4 regions of the Kocuria kalidii genome follow, and region 1 is predicted to be linked to each of the others. Evidence: riboswitches for the same ligand, from Rfam matches in the RefSeq annotation. Region 1 holds a riboswitch; each other region holds the start of a gene.

Region 1 (6,924 bases):
GATCAGCGTCTCCACGATCAGGTCCTCGGGAACGGTCTTCACGACCTCGCCCTTGACGAAGATCTGGCCCTTGCCGTTGCCGGAGGCCACGCCCAGGTCGGCCTCGCGCGCCTCGCCGGGACCGTTGACCACGCAGCCCATCACGGCCACCCGCAGCGGGACGGTGAGGCCCTCGAGGCCCGCCGTGACCTCGTCCGCGAGGGTGTAGACGTCCACCTGCGCACGACCGCACGAGGGGCAGGAGACGATCTCGAGCTTGCGCGGGCGCAGGCCCAGGGACTGCAGGATCTGGTTGCCGACCTTGACCTCCTCGACCGGCGGAGCCGAGAGCGAGACCCGGATGGTGTCGCCGATGCCCTGGGAGAGCAGGGCGCCGAAGGCGGTGGCGGACTTGATGGTGCCCTGGAAGGCCGGACCGGCCTCGGTCACGCCGAGGTGCAGGGGCCAGTCGCCGCGCTCGGCGAGCAGCTGGTAGGCCCGCACCATGGTGACCGGGTCGTTGTGCTTGACCGAGATCTTGAAGTCGTGGAAGTCGTGCTCCTCGAACAGGGACGCCTCCCACACCGCGGACTCCACGAGGGCCTCCGGGGTGGCCTTGCCGTACTTGTCCATGATCCGCTGGTCGAGCGAGCCCGCGTTCACGCCGATCCGGACGGACACCCCGGCGGCCTTGGCCTCGCGGGCGATCTGGGCGACCTGGTCGTCGAACTTGCGGATGTTGCCCGGGTTCACGCGCACGGCCGCGCACCCGGCCTCGATGGCCGCGTAGACGTACTTCGGCTGGAAGTGGATGTCCGCGATCACCGGTATCGGGGACTTCATCGCGATGATCGGCAGGGCGTCGGCGTCGTCCTGGGACGGGCAGGCCACCCGCACGATGTCGCAGCCGGTGGCGTTGAGCTCGGCGATCTGCTGCAGGGTGGCGTTGATGTCCGTCGTGGGGGTGGTCGTCATGGACTGCACGCTCACCGGCGAGTCGGAGCCGACGCCCACGGACCCGACCCGGATCTGCCGGGTCCTCCGGCGCGGGGAGAGGACGGGCTGGGGCGCGGCGGGCATGCCGAGGCTGACCGGGGTCAAGGAGTTCCTCCGAGGAATTCGAGGGCAGGAGCTGGAGCGGTGGCGCCGGGACCGGAAACCGGGCCCGTCGCCGGTACCCATTGTGCCCCATGCTCCCGGCCGGTCCCCGGGAGCCGCCCGGGGTTCCGCCCTGGCCGAACGGACGACCGGCCCGGCCGGCGGCTCAGAACAGGCGGACCGGCTCGACGATGTCGGCGTAGATCAGCAGGACGGACATCCCGATCATCAGCACCGCGACGGCGTAGGTCGCCGGCAGCAGCCGGGCGGGGTCGAACGGGCCCGGATCGCGGTGCCCGAGCAGCCGGGCACTCCCCCGGCGCAGCGCCTCCCACAGCGCCCCGGCGACGTGCCCGCCGTCCAGCGGCAGCAGGGGAAGCAGGTTGAACACGAACAGCGCCAGGTTCACGGAGCCGACGAGCCCCACCAGGGAGGCCGCCTTGTCCCGCAGCGTGATCTCCTCGTGCGCGGCGATCTCCCCCGAGATCCGGCCGACCCCCACCACGGAGATCGGCCCGTCCGGGTCCCGCGGCGCGTCCGAGAACGCCGCCTCCGCGACCTCGTACACGCGCTGGGGCAGGTGCAGGACCACCCCGGCGATCTGCTGCAGGCCGTCGAGCACCGCTCCGGGCACCGCGGTCAGCGGCTGCCGGACGGGCTCGGCCGTGGGGCTGATCCCGATGAACCCGACCTCCTCGTAGCGCGGGGTGCCGTCCTCCCCGGTCACGGCCGTGCCGTCGTCGTCCAGCACGGGCCGGGCGGTGAGGATCGGGGTGAGGTCGGTGCGCACGGTCGCCCCGTCCCGTTCCACCAGCAGGGGGACCCGTTCCCCGGCACGGTCGCGGATGCGCCCGGTGAGCTCGTCCCACGAGGCGACCGGGGCGCCGTCGACGGACGTGACGACGTCCCCGGGGCGCAGCCCGGCGGCGTTGGCCGGGGCCCGCGGGTCCCCCGGGCGGCACTCGGTCTGTCCGTCCGTCTGCCGCTCGGCGGGGACCACGCACTCGGACACCCACGCGACGGTCGTGGTGGGCGTCGCGGTGCCGAAGCCGGAGAGCAGCACGGCCAGGCACAGGGTCCCGAGCAGCAGGTTCATCACCGGGCCGCCGAGCATGATGACGATCCGCTTCCACACGGGCAGGCGGTAGAACACGCGGTCCTCGTCGCCGGGGGCGAGCTGCCCGGCCGCGGCGCCGCGCGCCTCCGAAGCCAGCTGCTGCAGCACCCCGGTGCTCGAGGAGCGGGCCTGCGCGCCCGCACGCACCGGCGGGTACATCCCCACCATGGAGATGTAGCCGCCCAGCGGGACCGCCTTGAGCCCGTACTCCGTCTCGCCCCGCCGGCGGGAGAACACGGTGCGCCCGAAGCCGACCATGTACTGCGTGACCCGCACCCCGAAGAGCTTGGCCGGCACCAGGTGGCCGATCTCGTGCAGGGCGATCGAGACCGCGATGGCGACGGCGGCGAGCAGCACGCCCACGAGGAACAGCACGACGCCCATCCGTGGGACCTCCCGGGATCGTCGACGGTCCCCGGCGGGCGCCGGGGACGGCGGGACCGTGCGCTGTGCACGGCGAGAACCAGTGTGCACCACCATCCTGGGCGGCGCGTGGCAGCCGCACCGGTGCACGACGACGGCCGGCCGCCCCCGCGGGAGGCGGCCGGCCGTCGCGGGCCGTGCGGTGCGTCAGCGGCGGAGCATCTTCCGGGCCAGCCAGTTGCCGAAGAACTGCACCGACTGGACGAGCAGGATGATGACGGCCACCGCGGCCCACGTCACCTCGTCGTTGAACCGCTGGTAGCCCAGGCGCAGGGCGAAGTCGCCCAGGCCCCCGGCGCCGATGGCACCGGCCATCGCGGACATGTCCGTGATGCCGATGACGAGGAAGGTGTAGCCGAGCACCAGGGGCCCCAGCGCCTCGGGCAGGATCACCGTGGTGATGATCCTGAACCGGGACACGCCCATGGACCGCGCCGCCTCGACCACACCGGGGTCGACCCCCACCAGGTTCTGCTCCACGATGCGCGCGACCGCGAAGGTCGCCCCGATGGTCATCGCGAAGATCGCCGCGTTGGGGCCGAGCCGGGAGCCGACCACCGCGGTGGTCAGCGGTCCCAGGGCCGCGAGCAGGATGATGAACGGGATGGGCCGGACGAAGTTCACGAGCACGTTCAGCGCCGTGAAGACCACCCGGTTCTCCAGGATGCTGCCCCGCCGGGTGACGTACAGGCCCGTGCCCACGAGCAGGCCCAGGAGGCCCGCGAGCACCAGGGTCGCCGTGACCATGTACAGGGTCTCCCCGACGGCCTTGAGCAGTTCGGGTCCGAGGACCGACCAGTCCGTCATGCCGCCACCTCCCGCACGGTCGTGACCCGGGCGAGCTCGGCGACCACCTGGTCCACGGCGTCGTCGGCCCCCTGCAGCTCGAACGTGAGCGCGCCGAAGGACTGCTCCTGCAGCACGCTGATCCCCCCGAAGGCGATGGTGAAGCGCACGCCCCGGGTGACGCCGTCGGAGAGGATCCCGCCGATGTCGGTGTCGTCCCGGACGTCCACGGACACGAGCCGGCCGTGGTGGGTGCGCCGCAGCCGCTCCACCTCGTCCGGGCCGGGCTCGGTGTGCATGACCGACGAGACGAAGCGCCGTGCGGTCTGCGTGCTCGGCCGGGAGAACACCTCGGCCGTGCTGCCGTGCTCCACGACCCGCCCGTTCTCCATCACGGCCACGCGGTCGGCGATCGCGCGCACGACCTCCATCTCGTGGGTGATGAGCACGATCGTGATGCCCAGCTCCCGGTTGACCCGCTGCAGCACCTGCAGCACCTCCTGGGTGGTCTCCGGGTCCAGCGCGCTCGTCGACTCGTCGGCGAGCAGCAGCTTGGGGTTGGACGCCAGCGCACGGGCGATGCCCACGCGCTGCTTCTGCCCGCCCGACAGCTGCTCCGGGTAGTTGCGGGCCCGCTCGCTCAGGCCCACGAACTCGAGCAGCTCGGCGACCCGCTGCCGGCGCCGCTCCTTGGGCCAGCCGGCCCGCTTGAGCGGGTACTCGACGTTGCCCGCCACGGTCCTCGAGGTGAAGAGGTTGAACTGCTGGAAGATCATGCCGATGTCCCGGCGCAGCGACGCCAGCTGCGGCTCGGTGCGCCCGTCCACCCGGCGGCCGTCGACCTCCACGGTGCCGCTCGTCACCGGTTCGAGCCCGTTGATGAGGCGCACGAGCGTGGACTTGCCGGCGCCCGAGTAGCCGATCACGCCGAAGATCTCACCGCGGCGGATGTCGAGCGTGACGTCCTCCACGGCGGTGACCTCGCGGCGGGAGCGGCCGGTGCCGACCACGAAGGTCTTGCTCACCCCGGCGAACCGGACGATCGGATCCGCACCCGTCACTCCGACTGCCCCTGCAGGTCCTCGGCGTAGCGGGTGGTGATGTCCTCGAGCTCCTGCTGCTCGAGCTGCAGCGGCACCGCGGTGCCGTCGGTCTCGTTGGCCTCGGCCTCGAGCACGGCGGGGTCGTGGTAGAACCCGGCGACCTGCTGCAGGGTCTCGTCCTCGGCCCACTGCTCCTGGGCCGCGAAGAGGTTGACGTAGGCGCGGGCGCCCTCGCTGTCGGCGCCGTCCTCGAACAGCGCGTCGTCGGCGTCGAGTCCGGCGTCCGCGAGGAAGTCGTTGTTCACGATCGAGCCCTGGACGGAGTCCAGGGAGAGCACCGTCTGCTCGGCCGAGACCGGGGTGACGGAGACGGTGGAGTTCTCCTCGTCGATGTCGAACTCGGTCGGGGCCGTGGTCTCGGAGGTGAAGCGGATCAGGCCGGCCTCCTCCAGCACGAGCAGGCCGCGGGAGAGGTTGATCGAGTCGTTGGGCACGGCCACGGTGTCGCCCTCCTGGAACTGGTCCAAGGACGTGTACTCCTCCGAGTACAGTCCCAGCGGGTAGATCGAGGTCGAGCCGACCGGCGTGATGGTGTCCTCGGCGTTGTTGTTGTAGTCGGCGAGGAACGCGGGGTGCTGGAACCAGTTCAGGTCGATCTCCCCGCTGCTCAGGGCGGGGTTCGGCTGCTGGTAGTCGCTGAAGGAGACGTACTCGACGGTCACGCCGTTCTCCTCCGCCACCTGCTGCAGCGCCTCGTGGGTGGAGTTCTCGCCCACCACGCCGATGGTGACGACGCCGTCGTCGGCCGGGTTCTCGGCGCTGGTGCCGGATTCCCCGCCGCAGGCGGTGAGGGTGAGGCCGAGGGTGGTGGCCAGGGCGAAGAAGGTGAGGCGCTGCGATCGCATGTCGTGCCTTTCCGTGGGTCCGGGATGTCGGGGCTTCCCACCGGTGCATCACGGACGGCGGCCACGGTCGAGGGCACGCCGGAGGGCGGGTCCACGGTCGAACCGTACTTGCCGCCGGCCGTCGATGGCCGGTGCCGGATGGTTCACCTGGGGCACCCCACTACGGGAGAGGGTTGCCGCCCAGCAAGCCAGGGCTTCGCGCTGGGACTCGTCATCCGCCGGACACACTAGCACGTACGGCGGGACCAATCCGGGCCGGTCAGCGGGCCAGGACCTCGTGGGCGCGGCGCCGGGCCCAGCGCTCGGCCTCGAGCACCGCCTCGAGGTCCGGGCTGCCGGTCCCCTCGTGCTCGCCGAGCACCGTCTCGACCGTGTCCACGATGGACGGGAAGCGGATCCGGCCGTGGTGGAAGGCCTGCACCGCCTCCTCGTTGGCGGCGTTGAAGACCGCGGGGCACGTGCCGCCGCGCTCCCCCGCCGCCTTGATGAGGTCCACGGCGGGGAACGCCTGCCGGTCCAGCGGCTCGAAGGTCCACTCGGCGGCGCGCGTCCAGTCGCACGCCGGGGCCGCGCCGGGCACCCGGTGCGGCCAGGCCAGGCCCAGCGCGATGGGCAGGCGCATGTCGGGCGGCGAGGCCTGGGCGATCGTCGAGCCGTCCACGAACTGCACCATGGAGTGCACGACCGACTGCGGGTGGACCACCACGTCGATGCGCTCGAGCGGGACGTCGAAGAGCAGGTGCGCCTCGAGCACCTCGAGCGCCTTGTTCACCATGGAGGCCGAGTTGGTCGTGACCATCAGGCCCATGTCCCACGTCGGGTGGCGCAGCGCGTCCTGCGGGGTGACCGCTTCGAGCTCGGCCCGGGAGCGGCCGCGGAAGGGGCCGCCGGAGGCCGTCAGCACGAGCCGGTCCACCTCTCCGGCGGTGCCGCCGCGCAGCGCCTGCGCGAGGGCGGAGTGCTCGGAGTCCACGGGGATCAGCGCGTCCGGGTCCCCGGTGGCCGCCGCGGCCTCCTTGACGAGAGCCCCTCCGGCGATCAGCGACTCCTTGTTCGCCAGGGCGAGCTTGTGCCCGGCCCGCAGCGCCGCCAGCGTGGGGGCGAGTCCGATGGAGCCGGTGATCCCGTTGAGTACGAGGTCGGCGTCCGGGTGGGCCGCGGCCGCCGATGCCGCATCGGGTCCGTGCAGGACGTCCGGGCGGTAGTCCGTGGCCCCGGCGGCCGACGCGCACTCCGCGATCAGCCGTGCCAGCCGGGCCGCGTCCCGGCCGGTCCCGCTCGTCGCCACGAGGGCCGCGCGGGTCTCGACGGCCTGCTCCGCCAGCAGCTCCGGGTGGCGCCCCCCGGCCGCGAGCGCGACCACGGTGAACGGGGCCGCGCCGTCGAGCTCACGGACGGCCCGCACGACGTCGAGCGCCTGCGTGCCGATCGAGCCCGTCGAACCGAGGACGCTGATCCGGCGGGGGCCGGCGGCGGCGAGCGCGCGCAGCTCGGGCGTGGAGCGGGTGCGGGGCGAGGAGGCGGGGGCTGTCATGGCCCCAGTATCTCCCAGTGCCGAGGGGTCGCCGGCCCG
Region 2 (6,924 bases), on a different contig from region 1:
AGAACACGGTGGTCCGCTCGGGGCGGGCCACCGAGACCCCGGCCGCCGAGCCGAAGCCCAGTCCGATGGACTGGAAGGCGGTGCCGACCAGGACCATGGCCTGCGGGTCCGGCACCGAGAGGTACATCGGGGCCCAGCCGATGAAGTGGCCCCCGTCCATCACCACCGACCGGTCCGCGGGGAGGATGTGCTCCAGGGCCGCGACCACGGCCCTCGGGTTGAGGCGGCCGTCGGGGCCGAACTCGGCCGGGTCCTCCACCGGGGCGGAGCCGCGGAAGGCGTCCCCGGCGACCTCGGGGGCCGCCGCGCGCCAGGTGCGCTGCGGGTCGGCGGCCGGGGTGCGGGCCAGCAGCCCGGCCAGGGCCACCTGGAGGTCGGCGCGGAGGTAGTCGGTGACGGCCGGGTGGGCCGTTGCCGTCTCGGGTTCGTTGTCGATGCGGATCATCCGGGTGCCCTCGGCGAAGAGGGTGCCGTAGCGGGACTGGAAGGCGTTCAGGGACGCCCCGGCGACCAGCACCAGGTCGGCCTGGCGGGCGGTGGCCAGGCGGTGGTCCCGGGTGAAGCCCCCGGCGATGCCCAGGTTCCAGGGGGAGTCCACGGCGTTGGTGGCCATCACCGAGGTCATGAACAGGGCCCCGAGCCGGTCGCCGAGCTCGGCCAGCTCGTCGGCGGCCCCGGCCAGCAGCACCCCGCGCCCGGCCAGGAGCAGCGGGCGCTCAGCGGCGCGCAGCAGCCCGGCGATCCGGTCCAGCTCCTCGGGGCCGGCGTGCCAGGCCGGCTTCGCCGGCAGCGGCTCCAGCCCCACCGGGTCCACCAGCGCGGCGGTGGCGCAGTCGTAGGGGATCGCCAGGACCACCGGCTGGACCGTCTGCACGGCCAGGTCGAAGGCCCGGTGGGTGATCGCCACCGCGTTGTCCGGGGTCGCCACGAGCGTGCTGACCCCGACGGCGGCGGCGGCGCCGCTCTGGTCGATGTCGAAGGGCCGGGCCCCGGTGGTCGGGGCGTCGCCGACGACGAGGACCAGGGGGATGCGGGCCATCCGGGCCTCGGCCAGGGCGGTGTAGGTGTTGGTGAACCCGGCCCCGTAGGTGGTCGTCGCGGCCCCGACCCGGCCGGTGGCGCGGTGGTAGGCGTCGGCCATCGCCACGGTGGCGGCCTCGTGCCGGGCGGAGGTGAACCCGAAACCGCGGGAGGTCAGCGAGCTGATCAGGTGCGCGTTGCCGTTGCCCATCAGGCCGAACAGGTGGTCGGTGCGCGCGGCCAGCACATCGGCCACCGCCGTCGAGACCGTGGGGAGCAGGGGGTCGGTGGTCATGGGGAGGTCCTTTCGGCGGGTCTCCGGTGGGAGCCCCGGGGCGGGAGCGGGGTGTGCTCGGGGAGGGCCCGCACGGGCGGAGCCGCCCGCCCGCACCCGTGGGTGCGGACGGGCGGCTCGGTGCTCGGCCGGGGCCGCGGGGTCAGTCGCGCCGCTTCTCGGCGGCCTCCGCGGCGGTGAGGATCTCGGCGGCCTCGGGGTGCTCGGAGACGTAGTCCTGGTGGACGTCCTGGACGTGCAGGTCGATCTCCTGGATGTTCTTCGGCACCATGGACACGGCGATGAACGAGACGATCGCGATGCCGGCGATGTAGGCGCCGATCGTCCAGGACATCCCGGTCTCGTCGAGCAGCAGCTGCGCGATCATCGGGGCGAACGCACCGCCGATGATCGAGCCGAGTGCGTAGCCGATCGAGACGCCCGAGTAGCGCACGCGGGCCGGGAACATCTCGGCGTAGAGGGCCGACTGCGGTCCGTAGGACGGGCCGAGGCCCATGGTGAGGATCACGATGGCCAGGGCGAACAGCGGCAGGGACGCGGTGTTGAGCAGGAACCACATCGGCACGGCCCACAGGATGATGATGCCGTAGCCGATCTGGAAGGTGCGCACGCGCCCGATCTTGTCCGAGATCCAGCCGCCGAACATCGTGAAGACGAGCCAGCCCACGCCGCCGATGAAGGTGGCGATGAGGGTCTGCGAGCGGGGCATGCCCAGCACGTTGGTTCCGTAGGAGGCGAAGAACGCGATGACCAGGTAGCCGGCGGCGTTGTTCGCGGCGAAGATCAGGGCCGCGAGCGTGACCTCCTTGGAGTTGTGCTTGAACAGCTGGCCCAGGGGAGCGGAGGACTCCTTCTTGCGCAGCTGCATCTCCTTGAACACCGGGGACTCGTCGACGGTCTTGCGGATCAGGTAGCCGACCACGATGAGCAGCACGGAGGAGAGGAACGGGATGCGCCAGCCCCACGCCTGGAAGTCCTCGGGGGTCATCATCGAGGTGAGGGCGAACATGAAGCCCGTGGCCAGGAGCATGCCGATCGGCACGCCGATCTGCGGGTAGGCGCCGAAGAGCCCGCGCTTGTTCCGCGGGGCGTGCTCGACGGACATCAGGGCCGCGCCGCCCCACTCGCCGCCGGCGGAGAAGCCCTGCATGATGCGCAGGATCACGAGGAAGATCGGGGCCCAGATCCCGATCGTGGCGTAGGTGGGCAGCAGGCCGATCAGCATCGTCGCGACGCCCATGCCCACCAGGGTCAGGACGAGGACGATCTTGCGGCCGTACTTGTCGCCCAGGTGGCCGGCGACGACCGCCCCGAGCGGGCGGAACAGGAAGCTGATGCCCAGGGAGGCCCAGGCGACGACCTGGGCGAGGCCGGCGCTGTCCTCGTTCAGGGGCGCGAAGTACAGGGGGGCCAGGACGAAGGCCGCGGCCTGGGCGTAGATGAAGAAGTCGTACCACTCGATGGTGGTGCCCACGAGGGTGCCGGCGAGGACCTTGCGCTCCTCGCGCGACATCTCGTGCCGCCCGGCCGGGGCGGAGGAAGTGTGGGCCATGGGATCTCCAGTGTGGTCGGGGACGGTGACGTCCTCGCGGAACCGAACGAGTAATAACCGAACGTTCGGTAGTTCAAGGAGATCCTACGGGTCGAGGTGACCCCTGTCACTATCGGTGCGGAACCATCGGGATCTGTAGCACCAATGTGACACGGGCCGCCCGGGCACGGCCGTGGCCGTCCACGGACCGCCCGCCCGGACCGAGGCCCCACCGGCCCGGGCGTCGCCCGCCGGACGCGGCCGGGCCCGGTCCTCCCGAGGAGGACCGGGCCCGGCGGCGGGGGCGGGGGCTCAGCCGAAGAGCCGGTCCGACGCCAGGCGAGCGCCCTCCACGAGGGACCCGAGCTTGGCCCACGCGATCTGCGGGTGCAGGCGCCCGCCCAGTCCGCAGTCGGTCGACGCGACGACGTTCTCGCGGCCCACCACGGAGGCGAACTGCTCGATCCGGTCCGCCACCAGTTCGGGGTGCTCCACCACGTTCGTCGAGTGCGAGACCACGCCGGGGATGATCACGCGGCCCTCGGGCAGCTGGTGGTCCCGCCAGACCTTCCACTCGTGGGCGTGGCGGGCCGAGGCCCCCTCGAACGTGTAGCCGCCGGCGTTGATGGTCAGCATGAGGTCCACGATGTACTTCAGCTCGAGGTCCGTGGTGTGCGGTCCGTGCCAGGAGCCCCAGCACAGGTGGAAGCGGACCTGCTCCTCGGGGATCCCGCGCAGCGCGTGGTTGAGCGCCTCCACGCGCAGCCGCGTGAACGCCAGGTAGTCCTCGACCGTGGGCTCCGGGTTGACCTGGTCCCACGACTCCGCGATGGAGGGGTCGTCGATCTGCACGATCAGCCCGGCGCCGGTGATCGCCAGGTACTCCTCGCGCATCGCGTCGGCGCACGCGTACACGAGCTCCTCGTCGGTCCGGTAGTACTCGTTGGTCACGCGCGCGCAGGAACCGGGGGAGAGCGCGGCCACGAAACCGGTCTCCGCGCCGGTGGCCGCCATGGCGGCCCGGAGGTTGCGGACGTCCGAGGCCACGGCGTCCTGGCCCGTATAGGTCAGCGGGCCGGTGATCTTCGGCTGCGTGGTGGAGGAGCGGCCCGTGAGGATGCCCGACGCCGGGTCCTCGTACGCCTCCCGGAAGCGCTCGCGGTCCCGGCGGTCGGGAAAGCTCGTGAGCACGATGTTGCCGGGCGAGGAGCGCTTCTGCACCGTGGAGGCCCAGCGGTCCTCGTCGGACGGGGTGAGTCCGCCGAGGCGGGAGAAGGAGTAGTTCCACCAGGCGCCGTAGTCGACCGCGCTGGACATGGTGTGCCCGTACTCGCCGTCGTTGACGACGTCCACGCCGGTCTCGCGCTGCCGGCGGACCACGTCCTCGACCCCCACGGCGAGCTCGTCCGTGAGCCGCTCGACGTCGATGGCCCCCTCGGCGTGCTGCCGGTTCGCCTCGAGCAGCCGCGGGGTGCGCGGCAGCGAGCCCACGTGGGTGGTCCGCACGCGATCGGTGTTCTGCATGGTCATGGGTGTCCTCCCGGGAACTGGGGTTGGCGCAGGGGGTGCGACAGAGGGGTGCGGCAGGGTGCGCGGGCGGCGGGTCAGGCCCAGAGCCGGCGCGTGGCCAGCTCGGCGCCGCGGGCGAGCGTCTCGAGCTTGGCCCACGCGATCTGCGGATGGATGCGACCGCCCAGGCCGCAGTCGGTCGAGGCGATGACGTTCTCCCGGCCCACGTGGCGGGCGAACCGCTCGATCCGGTCGGCCACCAGCTCGGGGTGCTCCACGACGTTGGTGGCGTGGGAGACGATCCCCGGGATGATGACCTTGCCCTCGGGCAGCTCGTGGTCCTGCCAGACCTTCCACTCGTGCTCGTGCCGGGCGTTGGCGGCCTCGAAGCTGTAGCCGCCCGCGCGGATGGAGAGCATGAGCTCCACCAGGTGCTCGAACCCGAGGTCCGTGGTGTGGGGCCCGTGCCAGGAGCCCCAGCACAGGTGGAAGCGGACCTGCTCCTCCGGGATGCCCTCGAGGGCGTAGTTGAGGGCCTCGACGCGCCTGCGGGTGAACGCCAGGTAGTCCTCCACGCTGGGCTCGGGATTGACCTGGTCCCAGGTCTCCGCGATGGAGGGGTCGTCGATCTGCACGATCAGCCCGGCGTCGGTGATCGCCCGGTACTCCTCGCGCATGACCTCGGCGCAGGCGGTCAGGACCTCGTCCTCGTCCGCGTAGTGGGTGTTCTCGAGGCGGGCGCACGAGCCCGGGGACAGCGCGGCGAGGTAGCCCTCGCTCGCGCCGGTGGACTCCAGGGCGGCCTTGAGGTTGCGGATGTCGGCCTCCAGCGCCGCGTGGCCCGTGTACTTCAGCTTCCCGGTGATCTTCGGGAACGGCGCCTGCTTGCCGACGGTGATCCCCGAGGCCGGGTCCGTGTAGGCGTCGCCGAAGGCCTGCCGGTCCCGGCGGTCCCCGAAGCTCGTCAGCACCACGTTGCCGGGGCTCGAGCGCTGCGGCTCCTGCTCCCAGAGGTCGACGTCCCCCGGGGTGAGGCCCGAGATCCGGGCGAAGACGTAGTGCCACCAGGCGCCGTAGTCGACCTCCGAGGCCATGACGTGGCCGTACTCGCCGTCGTTGACGACGTCGACCCCGAGGTCGTGCTGCCGGCGGACCACGTCGGCCACCGAGTCCTGGAGGAGCCGGTCGTACCCGGCCTCCGGGGCGGCGCCCCTCGCCCGGTTCGCCCCGAGCAGCGCGGGGGTCCGGGGGAGGGACCCGGCGTGGGTCGTGAGGATGCGGTCGGCGCTGTGCAGCACGGGGCGTACGTCCTTTCCATCGGTCCTGGCGGTAGCACCGGGGCGGAGGGCTCGGGGGCCCTCTGCGCGGGTTGCTGCGGCGTCGTCGAGCCAGGTCTCTCGGCCGCTCTGGATGGTGACCCTGTCATCCAAGCGCACGCGTGCGGATTGCGCCATTCGGCGCCCGGATGACGCACATGACGCCGTGTGACGCGGTCCGGGGCCGGCTCGCGGTCGGCGTCGTCCTCCCGAACATGGCCCGGGTCACATAGCGTGGCGGTGATCCGTGCCCCTCACCCCGCGGGCACGACGGACCAGAGGGAGGACTTCCATGTCCCAGACGCACCAGCAGCGCGACCTCGAGGGCCGCACGGCGCTCGTCACCGGCGGTGCGAGCGGCATCGGCCTGGCGGCGGCCAGGGCCCTCGCCGGCTCGGGCGCCCACGTGGTGGTGGCCGACGTCGACGAGGCCGGCGCGCAGCGCGTCGCCGACGAGCTCGGCGGCCGCGCGTGGGCCGTCGACCTGCTCGACACCGCGGCGCTCGCGGACCTGAGCCTCGAGGTCGACGTCCTCGTGAACAACGCCGGGATCCAGAAGGTCGCTCCCGTCCAGGAGTTCGACCCCGCGGACTTCCACCGGATCCTCGTGCTGATGCTGGAGTCCCCGTTCCTGCTGGTCCGCGCCGCGCTGCCGCACATGTACGCCCGGGGGTGGGGCCGGGTCGTCAACGTCTCGTCCGTCCACGGCCTGCGCGCCTCGCCGTACAAGAGCGCCTACGTCTCGGCGAAGCACGGACTGGAGGGACTGTCCAAGACCGTGGCGATGGAGGGCGCCGCCCACGGGGTGACCAGCAACTGCGTCAACCCCGGCTACGTGCGCACCCCGCTCGTCGAGAAGCAGGTCGCCGACCAGGCGAAGGTGCACGGCATTCCCGAGTCCGAGGTGGTGGAGCGGATCATGCTCGCCGAGACGCCCGTCAAGAAGCTCGTGGACCCGGAGGACGTCGGCAGCCTCGTGGCCTGGCTGGCCGGCCCGCACGCCTCCATGGTCACCGGGGCGTCCTACACGATGGACGGCGGCTGGACGGCGCGCTGACGTCCCGCCCCGCCGCCGGGGAACCGGCCCGGCGGCGGGCCGGCCGCTCTCCGTCCGGCCGCTCTCCGGCGGCCGGCCGGGCCGTCCGGCCGTGCACCGTCCGGCGGTGGGCCGCCCGCTCAGCGGTGGCCCAGCTCGCGGGAGAGCCGGTGGGCCTCCGTGAGCAGGGCCCGTCCCAGGGGCTCCCGGCGCTCGC
Region 3 (6,924 bases), on a different contig from region 1:
AGCAGCTGCTCGACCTCCTCCCGGGAGGGCACGCGCGGGGAGTGGATGTCCCACACGCCCGGGCCGATGCCCCGGGAGAAGCCGGCGGCCTCGAGGTCGGTGAGCACCTCCATCCGGGACCGGGCCGCCTCGATGCTCGTGACGTCGGCGTCCAGGCCGTCGATCGCGCCGACCACCTCGCCGAACTCCGAGTAGCACAGGTGGGTGTGGATCTGGGTCCCGTCCCGCACCCCCGAGGTGGCCAGGCGGAACGCGTCCACCGACCAGTCGAGGTAGGCCTGCTGGTCGGCCCGCCGCAGGGGCAGGAGCTCCCGCAGCGCCGGCTCGTCCACCTGGATGATCCCGATCCCGGCGGCCTCGAGGTCCGCGACCTCGTCCCGCAGCGCGAGCGCCACCTGGTTCGCCGTCTCCCCGAGCGGCTGGTCGTCGCGCACGAAGGACCACGCGAGGATCGTCACCGGTCCGGTCAGCATGCCCTTGACCGGCCGGTCGGTGAGGGACTGGGCGTGGCCGATCCACGGCACCGTGAACGCCTCGCCGCGCAGGCCCTCGCCTTCCCGGCTGACGTCGCCCCACAGGATCGACGGGCGGGTGCAGCGGGAGCCGTAGGACTGCACCCAGCCGTGGACGGTGGTCGCGAAGCCGTCGAGGTGCTCGGCGAAGTACTGGACCATGTCGTTGCGCTCGGGCTCGCCGTGCACCAGCACGTCCAGGCCCAGCTCCTCCTGCAGCCGCACGACCCGCTCGATCTCCTCGCGCAGGAACTCGTCGTACCGGGCGTCCGGAAGGCGTCCGGCCCGGTGCCGGGCGCGGGCGGCACGGACCTCGGGGGTCTGCGGGAACGAGCCGATCGTGGTGGTGGGCAGCGGGGGGAGCGGGCCCGACGCCGTGAAGGACCGGCCCTCCTGCGCGATCCGGCGGACCTCCGCCGGGGACCGTCCGATCTCCGCGGCGCTCAGCGACGCCGCGCGCCCCCGGACGGCCGCGTCGCGGACCCCCGCCGCCCCCTCGCGGGTGCGACGGGCCTCGGCCGCCTCGGCCAGCTGCCCGGCGACCGACTCCTCGCCGTCGGCGAGGCCGCGGGCGAGGGTGACGACCTCGCCGACCTTCTGGTCCGCGAACGCGAGCCAGCTGCGCAGCAGCGGGTCCAGCCCGGTCTCCTCGGCGACGTCGTGCGGGACGTGGAACAGCGAGGTCGAGCTGGCCACGGACACCCGGGCGCCCCCGCTGGCCAGCTCCCCGAGCCGGGCGAGCCGGCCGCCCAGATCGGCCCGCCACACGTTGTGCCCGTCCACGGCCCCGGCCACGAGCACGGCGGAGTCCTCGCCCTGGAAGAACTCCAGCTCCTCGGTCGTCGGGGCCGCGCCCTCGACGAGGTCGAGGTGCAGCGCCTCCACGCCGGAGCAGGCCAGGGGGTGCAGCAGCGGCCCGGGGGAGCCGTAGGAGGTGGTCACGAACAGCTGCGGGCGCCCGGTCACGGCGGTCAGCGTCGTGTAGGCGTCCCACACGGACGGGGCGAGCTCCTCGGTGGGCACGTGCTGGTCCGCCACGAGGGCCGGCTCCTCGAGCTGCACCCAGTCCGCGCCGGCCGCGGCGAGGTCCCGCAACAGCTGCGCGTACACCGGGAGCAGGTCGGGGAGCCGCTGCAGCGGGTCGAAGCCGGCGGGGGCGTCGTCGTCGGCCTTGGCCAGGAGGAGGAAGGACACCGGGCCCACGAGGACCGGGCGGACGGTGAAGCCGTGCGCGGCGGCGCGGCGGACGTCGGCCACGAGCCGGTCGGCGGTGGCGCGGAACGGGGTGCCCGGGCCGATCTCGGGGACCAGGTAGTGGTAGTTGGTGTCGAACCACTTGGTCAGCTCGAGGGGAGCGCGCCCGGCGTCGCCGCGGGCCAGCACGAAGCTCGCGTCGAGGTCGAGGCGGCCGTCGGGGTCCGCGAGGTCGGCGAAGCGGGACGGGACCGCGCCGAGGGCCACGGTGGTGTCCAGCACCTGGTCGTAGAGGGGGAACGCCGCCGGCAGGGACGAGTCCTGCGCGCCGAGGCCGAGCTCCACGAGCCGGCGGTAGGTGGCCAGCTGCAGCTCGGCGGCGGCCGACTCGAGCGCGTCGCGGCCCGAGCGCCCGGCCCAGTAGGCCTCGAGGGCCTTCTTGAGCTCGCGGCGGCGGCCGATCCGGGGGTAGCCGGTGATGGTGGCGGACGGAAAGGCGGACGGAACGGCGGGCGGAACGGCGATGGGGAACGTGGTCTGCTGGGTGCTCACGGTGGTCTCCTGAGAAGGTGGCGTGGGGTCGTGCGGAACGGTGGGGACCTGCGTGCTCAGGCGGGGAGCAGCAGGTCGTCGAGCAGGTCGTCGAGCGGGACGGGAACGTGCGGGACGCGGGGCAGGTCCACGCGCTCGAGCAGGTCGAGCGCGGCCCGGTGCTCGTTGAAGGTGTAGAGGTGCAGCCCGGGCGCGCCGGCGTCCAGGGCCGCGCGGGCGAGCCGGGCCGCGAAGGCCACGCCCGCGCGGTGCCGCTCGGCGGGCCCGGGTGCGTCCTCGAGCGCGGCGGCCAATCCGGGGTGGGGCGCCAGGCCGGCCAGACGGCACAGGGTGCGCAGCCGCCGCGGGTCGGTGACCGGCATGATCCCCGGGACGATCGGGATGCTCACCCCGGCCGCCCGCGCCGCCGCGACCAGGCGCTCGTAGCGCTGCGGGCGGAAGTAGACCTGGGTGATCGCGAAGTCCGCCCCCGCGCGCTGCTTGGCGAGCAGCACCTCGATGTCGTGCCGGAACGACGGGGACTCCGGGTGCCGGGACGGGTACGCGGCGACGCCCACGGCGAGCCGGCCGGCCGCCAGGGCCGCGCCGTGGCGCTGCTCGACCTCGCGCACGAGCTCCACGAGGTCGCCGGCGTTCGGGAGCTCGCCGGGCTCGGCCCCCGGGTCCAGGTCGCCGCGCAGGGCCAGGACGCCCCGGACGCCGCGCCGGACCAGGGTGTCCACGGTGTCCTCCAGCTCGGCCCGCGTGCTGCCGACGCAGGTGAGGTGCGCCAGCGGCCGCAGGCAGGTGCGGGCCAGGAGGTGGTCGAGCAGGGCGAGGGAGCTGTCCCGGCGCTGCTCGTCCCCGCTGTAGGTCACCGCGACGTGGTCGGGGCGGGTCGGCTCGAGCTCCTCGATGGTCCGCAGCAGCGTGTCGGCGCTGGCCGCGCTGCGGGGCGGGTACAGCTCGTAGGACAGGGACGGCGGCGCCGGCCGGGCGATCGGGCGTGGTGTCACGTTCTTCCTCCAAGGGTCACCCCGAGGGAGGGCGGCAACCCTCCCGGGGCGGACCCGGGGGGAAGCGACAGCTCCATCGGTCCTGGCGGGAGCACCGTTCCGCGTCCCCGTGGCGGGGTGCGCGGATGGTTGCTGCGGCGTCGACGAGCCAGGTCTCTCGGCCGCTCTGGATAGATGCAGGACCCATTCCAGCGGCTGCCCGCCGCGAGGCCAAGTCCGGGCGCGCAGAAGACGCCGACGCCCCGACTGTGACGACCACCGCGTCACATGGCGCAACACGGACGCACGGCGACGCACGAGCCGCACGCCACGGCGCAGCACGGGCGCACGGCACGCGGCGCAGCACGGACGGCGGGGTCCCGCGGGGCGGTCCACGGCGAGCCCGCCGCAGACCGGCGGGGACGCCTGCCCCGTCACGATCCGGTCTCGGCCCTTGCCGTGCCCGTGCCGGCGATCTAGTCTTGGACAACCAACAGGTTGATCAAGGAATCAGTTGACAAACACCGTGGACCCCGGCGACGACGACCTCCTCGACAGGGCCTTCCTGGCTCTCGCCGACCCGGTCCGCCGCCGCATCGTCGCCCGGCTCAGCCGCGGCCCGGCCACGGTCACCGAACTGGCGGAACCCTTCGCGATCACCAAGCAGGCGGTCTCGAAGCACATCCAGGTCCTCGAGCAGGCGCAGCTCGTCACGCGCACCCGTGACGCCCAGCGCCGGCCCGTCCACCTGGACCCCGCACGGCTGGAGGCGCTCACCGCCTGGATCGACCGGTACCGGCTGGTCCGGGAGGAGCAGTTCCGCCGCCTCGACGCCGTGCTCGACACCCGAGCCGCAGACCGCGGCGAGCACACCCAGGACTGAACCATGGGACATCCTCTGCACCTGACCGTCCCCGACGGACTTCCCTACATCGACTACGAGCGCGAGCTCGACCACCCGGTCGCGGAGGTCTTCCGCGCCCACGCGGACCCCGCCCTGCTGCGGGAGTGGCTCGGTCCCCGCGGCACGAACATCGACGTCTCCTCCTACGACTTCCGGTCCGGCGGGGCCTACGAGTACCACCACACCGGCCCGGACGGCGTCACCTACGCCTTCCGGGGCGTGCTGCACACGGTCCGCGAGAACGAGCTGGTCGTGCAGACCTTCGAGTTCGGGGGCTACCCGGACGTGGTCAGTCTGGAGTTCCTCCGCTTCGACGAGCTCGCGGACGGCCGCTGCCGGCTGCGGGGCCACGTCGTCCACCCCTCCCAGGAGGCCCGGGACGGCATGGCCGCCTCCGGCATGGAGAGCGGGATGGCCGACGGCTACGAGCGGCTCGAGGAGCTGCTCTCCCGGCGGCCCGCACGGGACGGGACCTGACCGCGGACCCCGCGACCCCGGTCGACGGGCGTGACGACATCGGCCGGGTGTGACGTGCGCCACGCGGTGCGCGGCTACGATCGGACCCATGATGCGATTCCTGGTGCTGGCGCTCCTCCTGGTGCTGACGCTGCTCCTGGTCCTGGCCGCCTCCCTCGGGTCCAACGGCTGGTGGCTCCTCGTCCCGGTGGTCCTCGTGCTGCTGGTGGTCGGGGTGTGGGACGTCGTCCAGACGAAGCACTCGATCCTGCGCAACTACCCGATCCTGGGGCACATGCGCTTCTTCCTGGAGTCCATCCGCCCGGAGATCCAGCAGTACTTCATCGAGCGCAACTTCGACGGCAAGCCCTTCGACCGCGACACGCGGTCCCTGGTCTACGCCCGGGCCAAGGGCACCATGGGGGACAAGGCCTTCGGCACCGAGCGCGAGGTGAACCGGATGGGCTACGAGTACCTCCTGCACTCCACCGCGCCGGTGCCGCCCCCGGAGGAGGCCCCGCGGGTCCGGCTCGGCGGACCCGGCTGCACGCAGCCGTACGAGATGTCCCTGCTGAACATCTCCTCCATGAGCTTCGGCTCGCTGTCGAAGAACGCGGTCCTGGCGATGAACAAGGGCGCGGCCCTGGGCGGTTTCGCCCAGGAGACCGGCGAGGGCGGACTGACGGAGTTCCACCGCGAGTACGGCGCGGACCTGGTCTGGGAGATCGGGTCGGGGTACTTCGGCACCCGGGACGCCGAGGGCGACTTCGATCCGGAGGCCTTCCGGGAGAAGTCCCGTCTGCCCGAGGTCAAGGCCGTCACGATCAAGCTCTCACAGGGGGCCAAGCCGGGTCTGGGGGGCGTGCTGCCCGGGCCCAAGGTGACCGCCGACATCGCCCGCGCCCGCGGGGTCCCCGAGGGGGTGACCTGCATCTCCCCGGCCAGCCACTCGGCGTTCACCACCCCGCGGGAGCTGGTGCGCTTCATCGGCCGGCTGCGGGAGCTCTCCGGTGGCAAGCCCATCGGCTTCAAGCTGTGCGTCGGGTCCCGCGTGGACGTGCTGGCCATGTGCAAGGCCATGCTCGAGGAGGACGTCGCCCCGGACTACATCATCGTGGACGGCAACGAGGGCGGCACCGGGGCGGCGCCGCTGGAGTACCAGGACCACGTGGGAACGCCCCTGACCGAGGGCCTGATGCTGATGAACAACGCCCTGGTCGGCGTCGGGCTGCGCCCCCCGATCAAGCTGGGTGCGGCGGGCAAGGTCGCCTCCGGATCCGACATCGTGAAGCGGATGATCCAGGGCGCGGACTTCACGATGAGCGCCCGCGCCATGATGATGGCCACCGGATGCATCCAGGCGCAGAAGTGCCACACCAACACGTGCCCCGTGGGCGTGGCCACCCAGGACAAGCGGCTGATGCGCGCCCTGCACGTGGAGGACAAGGGGGACCGGGTGCACAACTACCACAGGGCCACGGTCCGCGAGGCGGTGCAGATCATGTCCTCGATGGGGTGCAGCGACATGCGGCAGCTCTCGCCGCAGATGCTCCGGCGGCGCGTCGACCACCTGACCACCCGCTCCTACGCCCACATCTACAACTGGATGGAACCCGGCGAGCTGCTCACCGCGCCGCCGCGAACCTGGGCCGACGACTGGGAGCTGGCCGATCCCGACCACTTCGGCCTCTACCGCCCGGGGCCCGGCAAGATCGAGCGGCGCGACGACCCGGCCGTCGTCCACCCCGACCGCCCGGGCGCGGCGCCGGACTCCGGCGCCGCGGGCCGCCCCGAGGGGGACCCGGGCGAGGACTCCTGAGCGCTGCCGCGCCCCGACGCGTGCCCCGGGTCACGGGCCGCTAGACTTGCACGGTACGAGCCCCTGGGTCCTTTCCTGCCGGCGCCGCGCCGCCTCGGGCGTGCGGGCGGGAGCGGGCCGACGCAGGGGCGTTGTCGTGCCCGGCCGGGATGCACCTCCGCCGGGCCCCGCGGGGAAAGTCCCGCGTCATCCAGGCAGGAGAGTCGTTCAATGCCAGCAATCGTGATCGTCGGCGCCCAGTGGGGCGACGAGGGCAAGGGCAAGGCCACCGACCTGCTCGGGGGCCGCGTGGACTACGTGGTCAAGCCCAACGGCGGCAACAACGCCGGGCACACCGTGGTGGTGGGCGGCGACAAGTTCGAGCTCAAGCTCCTGCCGGCGGGCATCCTGAGCCCCAACGCCGTCCCCGTGATCGGCAACGGCGTCGTCGTCAACCCCCAGGCCCTCTTCGAGGAGATCGACGGTCTCGAGGCCCGCGGCGCCGACACCTCCCGGTTGCAGATCTCCGCGAAC
Region 4 (6,924 bases), on a different contig from region 1:
GCCCTCGGCGGCCCACGCCGGGAGGCCGCCGTCGAGGACGGCGACGCGGTCGAGGCCCGCGGCCCGGAACATCCACCAGACGCGGGCGGACGCGAAGACCCCCTTGCCGTCGTAGGCGACGAGCGTGCTCGTCCGGAAGATCCCGAGCGCACGGGCCGCGGCGGTCAGGCGCTCCGCCGTGGGCATCGTGTGCGGCAGGTCCGAGGACGGGTCCGAGAAGGGCCCGTCCAGGTCCAGGAGCAGCGCCCCGGGGATGGCCTCCTCGACCCGGTTCATCGTGGAGCTCGCGTCCACGAGCACGAGCCGGGGGTCGTCGAGGTGCTCGGCGAGCCAGTCGGTGCCCACCAGGGGCCCGGGCGGCTCGAGCAGGGCGTCGTGCTGCGCGGCGCTGTCCTGGGGCGTGCTGTTCTGCGGGGTGCCGGTGCTCATGTGCTCCAGGCTAGTGCCGGGTCAGGCGGTGGCGCCGGTGAGCGTCCGCTCGAGGTCCTCCAGCTGGTCCTCGACGTCCTCGATGCCCACGGAGAGCCGCACCAGGTCGACGGGCACGGCCAGCGCAGTGCCCCGGACGGAGGCGTGGGTCATCTCGGAGGGGTAGCAGATCAGGGACTCCACGCCGCCCAGGCTCACGGACAGCGAGTACAGCCGGGTGCCCTCCGCCACCGCCCGGGCCGCACCCTCCCCGCCGGCCAGCCGGAAGGAGAGCATCCCGCCGAACCCGCGCATCTGCGCGGCGGCGAGCGCGTGGCCGGGGTGCCCGGGCAGCCCGGGGTAGAGCACCCGGGAGACCTCCGGTCGCTCCAGCAGCCACTCGGCGATCCGCTGCGCGTTGTCCTGGTGGCGCTCCATCCGCAGGCTCAGGGTCTTGAGCCCGCGGGCGGCCAGGTAGCTGTCCTGGGGCCCGGCCACGGCACCGGCGGCGAACTGCTGGAAGCCGACCGCCTCGGCGAGGGGGACGCCGCGCCACTCGGCAGCCCCGACCACCACGGCGCCGCCGAGCACGTCGGAGTGCCCGCCGATGTACTTGGTGGTGGAGTGCACCACGGCGTCCGCGCCGAGCTCGAGCGGGTTCTGCAGGTACGGGGACGCGAAGGTGTTGTCGACGACCAGCAGCGCCCCGGCGTCCCGGGCGAGCTGCGCCCAGGCGGCCACGTCGGCGATGCCGAGCAGCGGGTTGGACGGCGTCTCGAGCCACAGCACCTTCGTGGTCCCCGCCCGCACGGCCGCCCGGACGTCGTCGAGGTCGGCGATGTCCACGGCCGTGTGCCCGATGTCCCAGGGGGCGAGGACCTTGGTGATCAGCCGGTTGGTGCCGCCGTAGCCGTCGGCGCCGAGCACGATGTGGTCGCCCGGGCGCAGCACCGCGCGCAGCAGCGCGTCCTCGGCGGCGATCCCCGATGCGAACGCGAATCCGCATTCGCCCCGCTCGAGGGCCGCGAGCTGCTCCTCGAAGCCGCTGCGGGTGGGGTTGGAGCCGCGGCTGTACTCGTGCCCGGCGCGCAGCACGTTGATCCCGTCCTGGGCGAAGGTCGAGGTCTGGTAGATCGGCGGGATGACCGCCCCGGTCAGCGGGTCGGGCTGCTGGCCGGCGTGGACGGCGGTCGTGGTGAAGCCCCGGGGGCGGGTGCGGGTCTCGGTGGAGGACGTCATGACGGGGCTCACTTCCGGGAGGTCTGGACGGTCTCGAGGACCGTGTCGAGGGCCTGGCCGAGATCGGCCACGAGGTCCTGGGGCGATTCGAGGCCGATCGACAGCCGGACCGTGGTCTCGGCGATGCCGCCGGCCCGGCGCTGCTCGGGGGTCAGGCGGCAGTGCGTCATGGCCGCCGGGTGGGACACGAGGCTGCGGGTGTCCCCGACGTTGGCGACCAGCTTGAACAGCCGCAGCCCGTCGATGAACGGCCCCACGGCGTCGTCCGGGGCGGCGAGGTCGAAGGAGAACACGGAGCCGGTCCCGAGGGGGAAGTCCCGGGCCGCGATCCCGGCACCGGGGTCCCCGGGCACGCCGGGGTGGTGGACGCGGGCGACGGCGGGGTGCCCGGCGAGGAACTCGGCCACCGCCAGCGCCGAGGCCGTGTGGCGGGCCACGCGCAGGTCGAGGGTCTCGGTGCCCTGCAGGATCTGGCTGGCGTTGAACGGGGACAGCGTGGTCCCGAGGTCGTGCACGTACTTGGCCCGGACCAGGTGCAGGTAGGGGCTGGCGCCGGCGCACTTGTCGACCAGGCTCCGGCCGCCCCAGCGGGCGCGGGCCTGCGTGAACTGCGGCCACTTCCCGGGCCGCGCGGACCAGTCGAACGTCCCGCCGTCCACGACCGCCCCGGCGAGCGCGTTGCCGTGCCCGCCCAGGAACTTGGTGGCGGAGTGCACCACGATGTCGGCGCCCTTCTCCAGCGGCCGGTACAGGACCGGGGACGCGAGGGTGTTGTCGACGACGACGGGCACCCCGGCCGCCCGGGCGACGTCGGCGATCCCGGGCAGGTCCGGGAGGGTGGCCAGCGGGTTGCCGATCGACTCGAGCAGGAACGCCCGGGTGTCGGGGCGCACGGCCGCCGCCCACGCCGCGGGGGCCGTGGGGTCCACGAAGTCGACCTCGATGCCGAAGTCCGCGAAGGAGTCGGTGAGCAGGTCCACCGTCCCGCCGTACAGCTTCTCGGAGGCCACGAGGTGCTTGCCGGCGCCCTGGCCCAGCAGGGCCAGCAGCGCCACGGCCACGGCGGACTGGCCGGAGCCGGTGGCCACGGCGCCCGCGCCGCCCTCGAGGTCGCTGATGCGCTGCTCGAGCACGGCCACCGTGGGGTTGCCGGTGCGCGTGTAGGTGAAGCCCGCCCGCGTCTGGGCGAACATCTGCCGGGCCGCCTCGTAGTCCGGGAACTCGAACGCCGCGGTCTGGTAGATCGGCACCGTCAGGGTGCGCTGGGTGACGTCGTCCTGGGTGCCGGCGTGGATCTGCCGGGTCGCGAGGTCGTGGACTGTCACGGGGGTGGACATGGCGCTGCTCCTGTGCGCTTGCTCTTACCCGCACCGGTCGTCCGCACCGGCCCGGTGGGCACGCCGCGGAAGATGCAGGCCGCTTCCTCATCCGAACCACCCGATGAGCATGGGGTTGGTGCGTGACCAAGTCGGAGCTTCGCGGTCACGTCTCGTGAAGCTGGAACGACACTATGCGCAGAGGTAGTCGGATGTCTCCCTGCGTCGGAAGATGACGACCGTGACGCTTCATGACGTCGTCACGGCGGGGCGCGGGCGCGGGACCCCGGTCAGGCCCTCGTGTCGATGTCCTCGAAGACCAGGAACGTCTGGGTGTCCACCACGCCGGGCAGCTGCTGGATGTGCTCGAAGATCACCTGCCGCAGGTGCACGGTGTCGACCGCCCGCACGAGCAGCATGACGTCGAAGTTCCCGCCGACCAGGGCGATGTGCTGCACGGCCGGGATCGCCCGGAGCTGGGCGCACAGCTCCCGCCAGGTGTTCTGCCGGAGCTTGAGCGTCACGTAGGCGGAGGCCTGCAGGCCCGCCCGCACCGGGTCGATCACGGTGCTGAAGCGCAGGATCACCCCTTCGTCCCGGAGCCGGTTGATGCGGGCGTAGGCGTGGGCGCGGGAGACGTGCACGGCCGCGGCGATGGCCGTCACCGACTGCCGGGCGTCCCGGGACAGCTCCGCGAGGATCCTCTGGTCGGTCTCGTCCAGCGGCACGGGGGTCGAGGGCACGGGGGGCTCCTTCGGGGTGGGGGGCGGGCGCAGCGTCCGCAGCGTGTCGGACGAATGCATGTGCTCCACGCCACACTAGGACATTTCGTCCACGGAGATCACGCCGACCTGCTCACTATTCTGCACTTTCCCCCCTCCGTGGATACGAACCCTCGCCTGTTCGCATACTGGGGAGACGAAGCCCTCCCAGTTTTCAGGCTTCCCAGCCTTCCCATCCTTCCTGCCTCCCCGCGACCGGGGACCGACCGAGGGGACACCATGAGCCAGACCGTCGAGACCCCCGAGGACCCGATCCTCCGGGCCTCCCAGAGCTTCGGCATCACGCCGGAGCAGTACATGCTCCCGGCCCGCGGCGAGATCCGCATGGTCGACCCGGACGGGCGCCTGCTCGCCCCCGAGGAGCAGGGCACCGGCCCCGGCCACGAGTACCCGCTGCCCGACCCCGAGGTGCTGCTGGACGCCTACGAGAAGCTGGTGGTCGGCCGGCGGGTCAACGACCAGAACTCCGCGCTGGTCCGCCAGGGCCGCATGGCCGTCTATCCGTCCAGCCACGGCCAGGAGGCCTGCCAGGTGGCGGCGGCCCTGTGCCTCGCGGAGGGCGACTGGCTGTTCCCCACCTACCGGGACACCGTGGCGGTCATGACCAAGGGCGTGGACCCCATGCAGGTCATGGCGATCTTCCGCGGCGAGTGGCACGGCGGCTACGACCCGCACGAGCACCGGGTGGGCATCCAGTCCACGCCGCTGACCACCCAGCTGCTGCACGCGGTGGGCGTGGCCCACGCCGCGAAGCTGCGCGGGGAGGACACCGTGGTCCTCGCGATGTGCGGCGACGGCGCGACCAGCGAGGGCGACTTCCACGAGGCCCTCAACTTCGCGGCCGTGTTCAAGCTGCCGGTCGTGTTCTTCGTGCAGAACAACGGCTACGCGATCTCCGTGCCCCTGTCCCAGCAGTCCGCGGCGCCGAGCCTCGCCCACAAGGCGGTCGGCTACGGCATGGCCGGCGAGCGCGTGGACGGCAACGACCTCGTGGCGCTGCTCGCCACGCTGCGCCGTGCCGTGGACCTGGCGCGCTCCGAGTCCGAGCCCCTCCTCGTCGAGGCGCACACCTACCGCATGCAGGCGCACACCAACGCCGACGACGCGACGCGCTACCGCGACGACGCCGAGGTGCAGGAGTGGATCGCCAAGGACCCGGTGACCCGGATGCGCGCCTACCTCGGCGCCGAGGGGGTGCTCGACGACGACGCGGCGCAGCGCATCGCCGCCACCGCGGAGGACGTCGCCGCGGCCCTGCGCGACGGCATGAACGCCGACGTGGAGGTCGACCCGCTCGAGCTGTTCCGCCACGTCTACACCGAGCAGACCCCGCAGCTCGCCGAGCAGGAGCAGTTCCTGGCCGCCGAGCTCGCCCGAGAGGAGACCGGACAGTGAGCACCCTCGAAGCCCCCGCGCCGTCCGGCGAGGCCCCGGCGCGCAAGCCCGTGACCTTCGCCCAGGCGCTCAACACCGCCCTGGCCGACGCCCTGGCCGCCGACGAGGCCGTCGTGGTCTTCGGCGAGGACGTCGGCACCCTCGGCGGGGTCTTCCGCATCACGGACGGGCTCGCGAAGCGCTTCGGCCGCACCCGCTGCTTCGACACCCCGCTGGCCGAGTCCGGCATCGCCGGGATGGCCGTGGGCATGGCGATGAACCGGATGCGCCCCGTCGTCGAGATGCAGTTCGACGCCTTCGCCTACCCGGCGTTCGAGCAGGTCGCCTCGCACATCGCGAAGATGCACAACCGCACCCGCGGCGCCGTGCGGCTGCCGATCGTCATCCGGATCCCGTACGCGGGCGGCATCGGCGGCGTGGAGCACCACTGCGACTCCTCCGAGGCCTACTACGCCCACACCCCGGGCCTGAAGGTCTTCACCCCGGCCACCGTCGAGGACGCCTACCTCATGCTCCGCGAGGCGGTCGACTCCGACGACCCGGTCGTGTTCCTCGAGCCCAAGAAGCTCTACTGGTCGAAGGCGCCCGTGGACCTGGCCGAGCTGAAGGACCGCTACGAGAACGGGTCGCCCGAGCGCCGGGAGGGTCGCGCCGTCGTCGCCCGCGCCGGGCACGACGCCACGATCCTCGCCTACGGGCCGTCCGTGCCGACCGCCCTGGCGGCCGCCGCGACCGCCGCGGCCGAGGGGCGATCGCTCGAGGTCGTGGACCTGCGCAGCATCGTGCCCTTCGACGACGAGACGGTCGCCGCGTCGGTGCGCAGGACCGGGCGCGTGGTGGTCGTCGCCGAGGCGCCGGGCTTCGCGTCCGTGGCCGCCGAGGTCGTGGCCCGCGTCCAGGAGCGCTGCTTCCACTCCCTGGCCGCGCCGGTGCGCCGGGTGACCGGGTTCGACATCCCGTACCCGGCGCCCAAGCTCGAGGAGCACTACCTGCCGAGCGTCGACCGCATCCTCGACGCCGTGGACGACCTGCAGTGGGAGGACTGACCATGACCGTGAAGACGTTCACCCTGCCGGATCTCGGCGAGGGACTGACCGAGGCCGAGCTCGTGACCTGGCTCGTCCAGGAGGGCGACACCGTCGCCGTGGACCAGCCGATCGCCGAGGTGGAGACCGCCAAGTCCGCGGTGGAGGTGCCGTGCCCCTTCGCCGGGACCGTGCACGAGCTGCACGGCGCCTCCGGGCAGACCCTCGACGTGGGCGCGCCGCTGATCTCCGTCGACACCGGGGACCGGGCCGGCACCCCCGCGCCGCAGGGCGGCGGCCCCAAGGGCGGGCTGTCCTACCGCGAGGAGGAGCGCGCCGGGGCGGACCCCGCCGCGGCTCCCGAGGCCTCCGACGACGACGCCGGGTCCGGCAGCGTGCTCATCGGCTACGGCACGCCCGCCGGTGGCGCCGCCGGGCGCCGGCGCCGGCCGAAGCAGTCCGGTGCCACCGCCCGTCCGGCCGGGAACGACCGCGGCCGGACGGGTCCCGGGCAGTCGCCGGACGAGGCGGCCCGGGCGGCCGGTGCCGCCCACGACGCGATGGCCTCGGCCCCGCGCCTGGCGCCCACGGTCGTCTCGCCGATCGTCCGCAAGCTCGCCAAGGACCACGGGATCGACATCTCCACCGTGCGCGGCACCGGTCCCGGCGGCCTCGTCCTGCGCCGCGACGTCGTGGCCGCGGCGGCCGCCCCCGCGCCGCCGGCAGCGGACCCGCGGGAGACCGCCGCACCGTCGTCGT

What was found. A riboswitch is a leader RNA that binds a small molecule or an ion and turns the genes downstream of it on or off. The one in region 1 is predicted to bind S-adenosylmethionine.
Region 2: linked by a shared signal. The riboswitch ahead of ACH9D3_RS06730 (cobalamin-independent methionine synthase II family protein) and the one ahead of ACH9D3_RS12820 (MetQ/NlpA family ABC transporter substrate-binding protein) in region 1 are both predicted to bind S-adenosylmethionine.
Region 3: linked by a shared signal. The riboswitch ahead of ACH9D3_RS06895 (methylenetetrahydrofolate reductase) and the one ahead of ACH9D3_RS12820 (MetQ/NlpA family ABC transporter substrate-binding protein) in region 1 are both predicted to bind S-adenosylmethionine.
Region 4: linked by a shared signal. The riboswitch ahead of ACH9D3_RS07330 (PLP-dependent transferase) and the one ahead of ACH9D3_RS12820 (MetQ/NlpA family ABC transporter substrate-binding protein) in region 1 are both predicted to bind S-adenosylmethionine.

Annotation. Positions count from the first base shown of each region.
Region 1 is NZ_JBISWJ010000086.1:10,140-17,063, forward strand. Features, by position in the region: gene ispG (flavodoxin-dependent (E)-4-hydroxy-3-methylbut-2-enyl-diphosphate synthase) at 1-1,080, opposite strand, end outside; gene ACH9D3_RS12805 (site-2 protease family protein) at 1,244-2,578, opposite strand; gene ACH9D3_RS12810 (methionine ABC transporter permease) at 2,765-3,424, opposite strand; gene ACH9D3_RS12815 (ATP-binding cassette domain-containing protein) at 3,421-4,464, opposite strand; gene ACH9D3_RS12820 (MetQ/NlpA family ABC transporter substrate-binding protein) at 4,461-5,351, opposite strand; SAM riboswitch class IV at 5,451-5,567, opposite strand; gene dxr (1-deoxy-D-xylulose-5-phosphate reductoisomerase) at 5,611-6,885, opposite strand.
Region 2 is NZ_JBISWJ010000044.1:24,882-31,805, reverse strand. Features, by position in the region: gene ACH9D3_RS06745 (thiamine pyrophosphate-binding protein) at 1-1,315, opposite strand, end outside; gene ACH9D3_RS06740 (MFS transporter) at 1,458-2,867, opposite strand; gene ACH9D3_RS06735 (cobalamin-independent methionine synthase II family protein) at 3,159-4,376, opposite strand; gene ACH9D3_RS06730 (cobalamin-independent methionine synthase II family protein) at 4,451-5,653, opposite strand; SAM riboswitch class I at 5,667-5,772, opposite strand; gene ACH9D3_RS06725 (3-hydroxybutyrate dehydrogenase) at 5,964-6,728, shown strand; gene ACH9D3_RS06720 (IclR family transcriptional regulator) at 6,848-6,924, opposite strand, start outside.
Region 3 is NZ_JBISWJ010000044.1:58,530-65,453, reverse strand. Features, by position in the region: gene metE (5-methyltetrahydropteroyltriglutamate--homocysteine S-methyltransferase) at 1-2,258, opposite strand, end outside; gene ACH9D3_RS06895 (methylenetetrahydrofolate reductase) at 2,315-3,253, opposite strand; SAM riboswitch class I at 3,324-3,430, opposite strand; gene ACH9D3_RS06890 (ArsR/SmtB family transcription factor) at 3,759-4,115, shown strand; gene ACH9D3_RS06885 (SRPBCC family protein) at 4,119-4,613, shown strand; gene ACH9D3_RS06880 (FMN-binding glutamate synthase family protein) at 4,702-6,411, shown strand; gene ACH9D3_RS06875 (adenylosuccinate synthase) at 6,622-6,924, shown strand, end outside.
Region 4 is NZ_JBISWJ010000049.1:826-7,749, reverse strand. Features, by position in the region: gene ACH9D3_RS07340 (rhodanese-like domain-containing protein) at 1-429, opposite strand, end outside; gene ACH9D3_RS07335 (cystathionine gamma-synthase) at 451-1,647, opposite strand; gene ACH9D3_RS07330 (PLP-dependent transferase) at 1,656-2,984, opposite strand; SAM riboswitch class IV at 3,023-3,144, opposite strand; gene ACH9D3_RS07325 (Lrp/AsnC family transcriptional regulator) at 3,254-3,706, opposite strand; gene ACH9D3_RS07320 (thiamine pyrophosphate-dependent enzyme) at 3,965-5,140, shown strand; gene ACH9D3_RS07315 (transketolase C-terminal domain-containing protein) at 5,137-6,186, shown strand; gene ACH9D3_RS07310 (2-oxo acid dehydrogenase subunit E2) at 6,189-6,924, shown strand, end outside.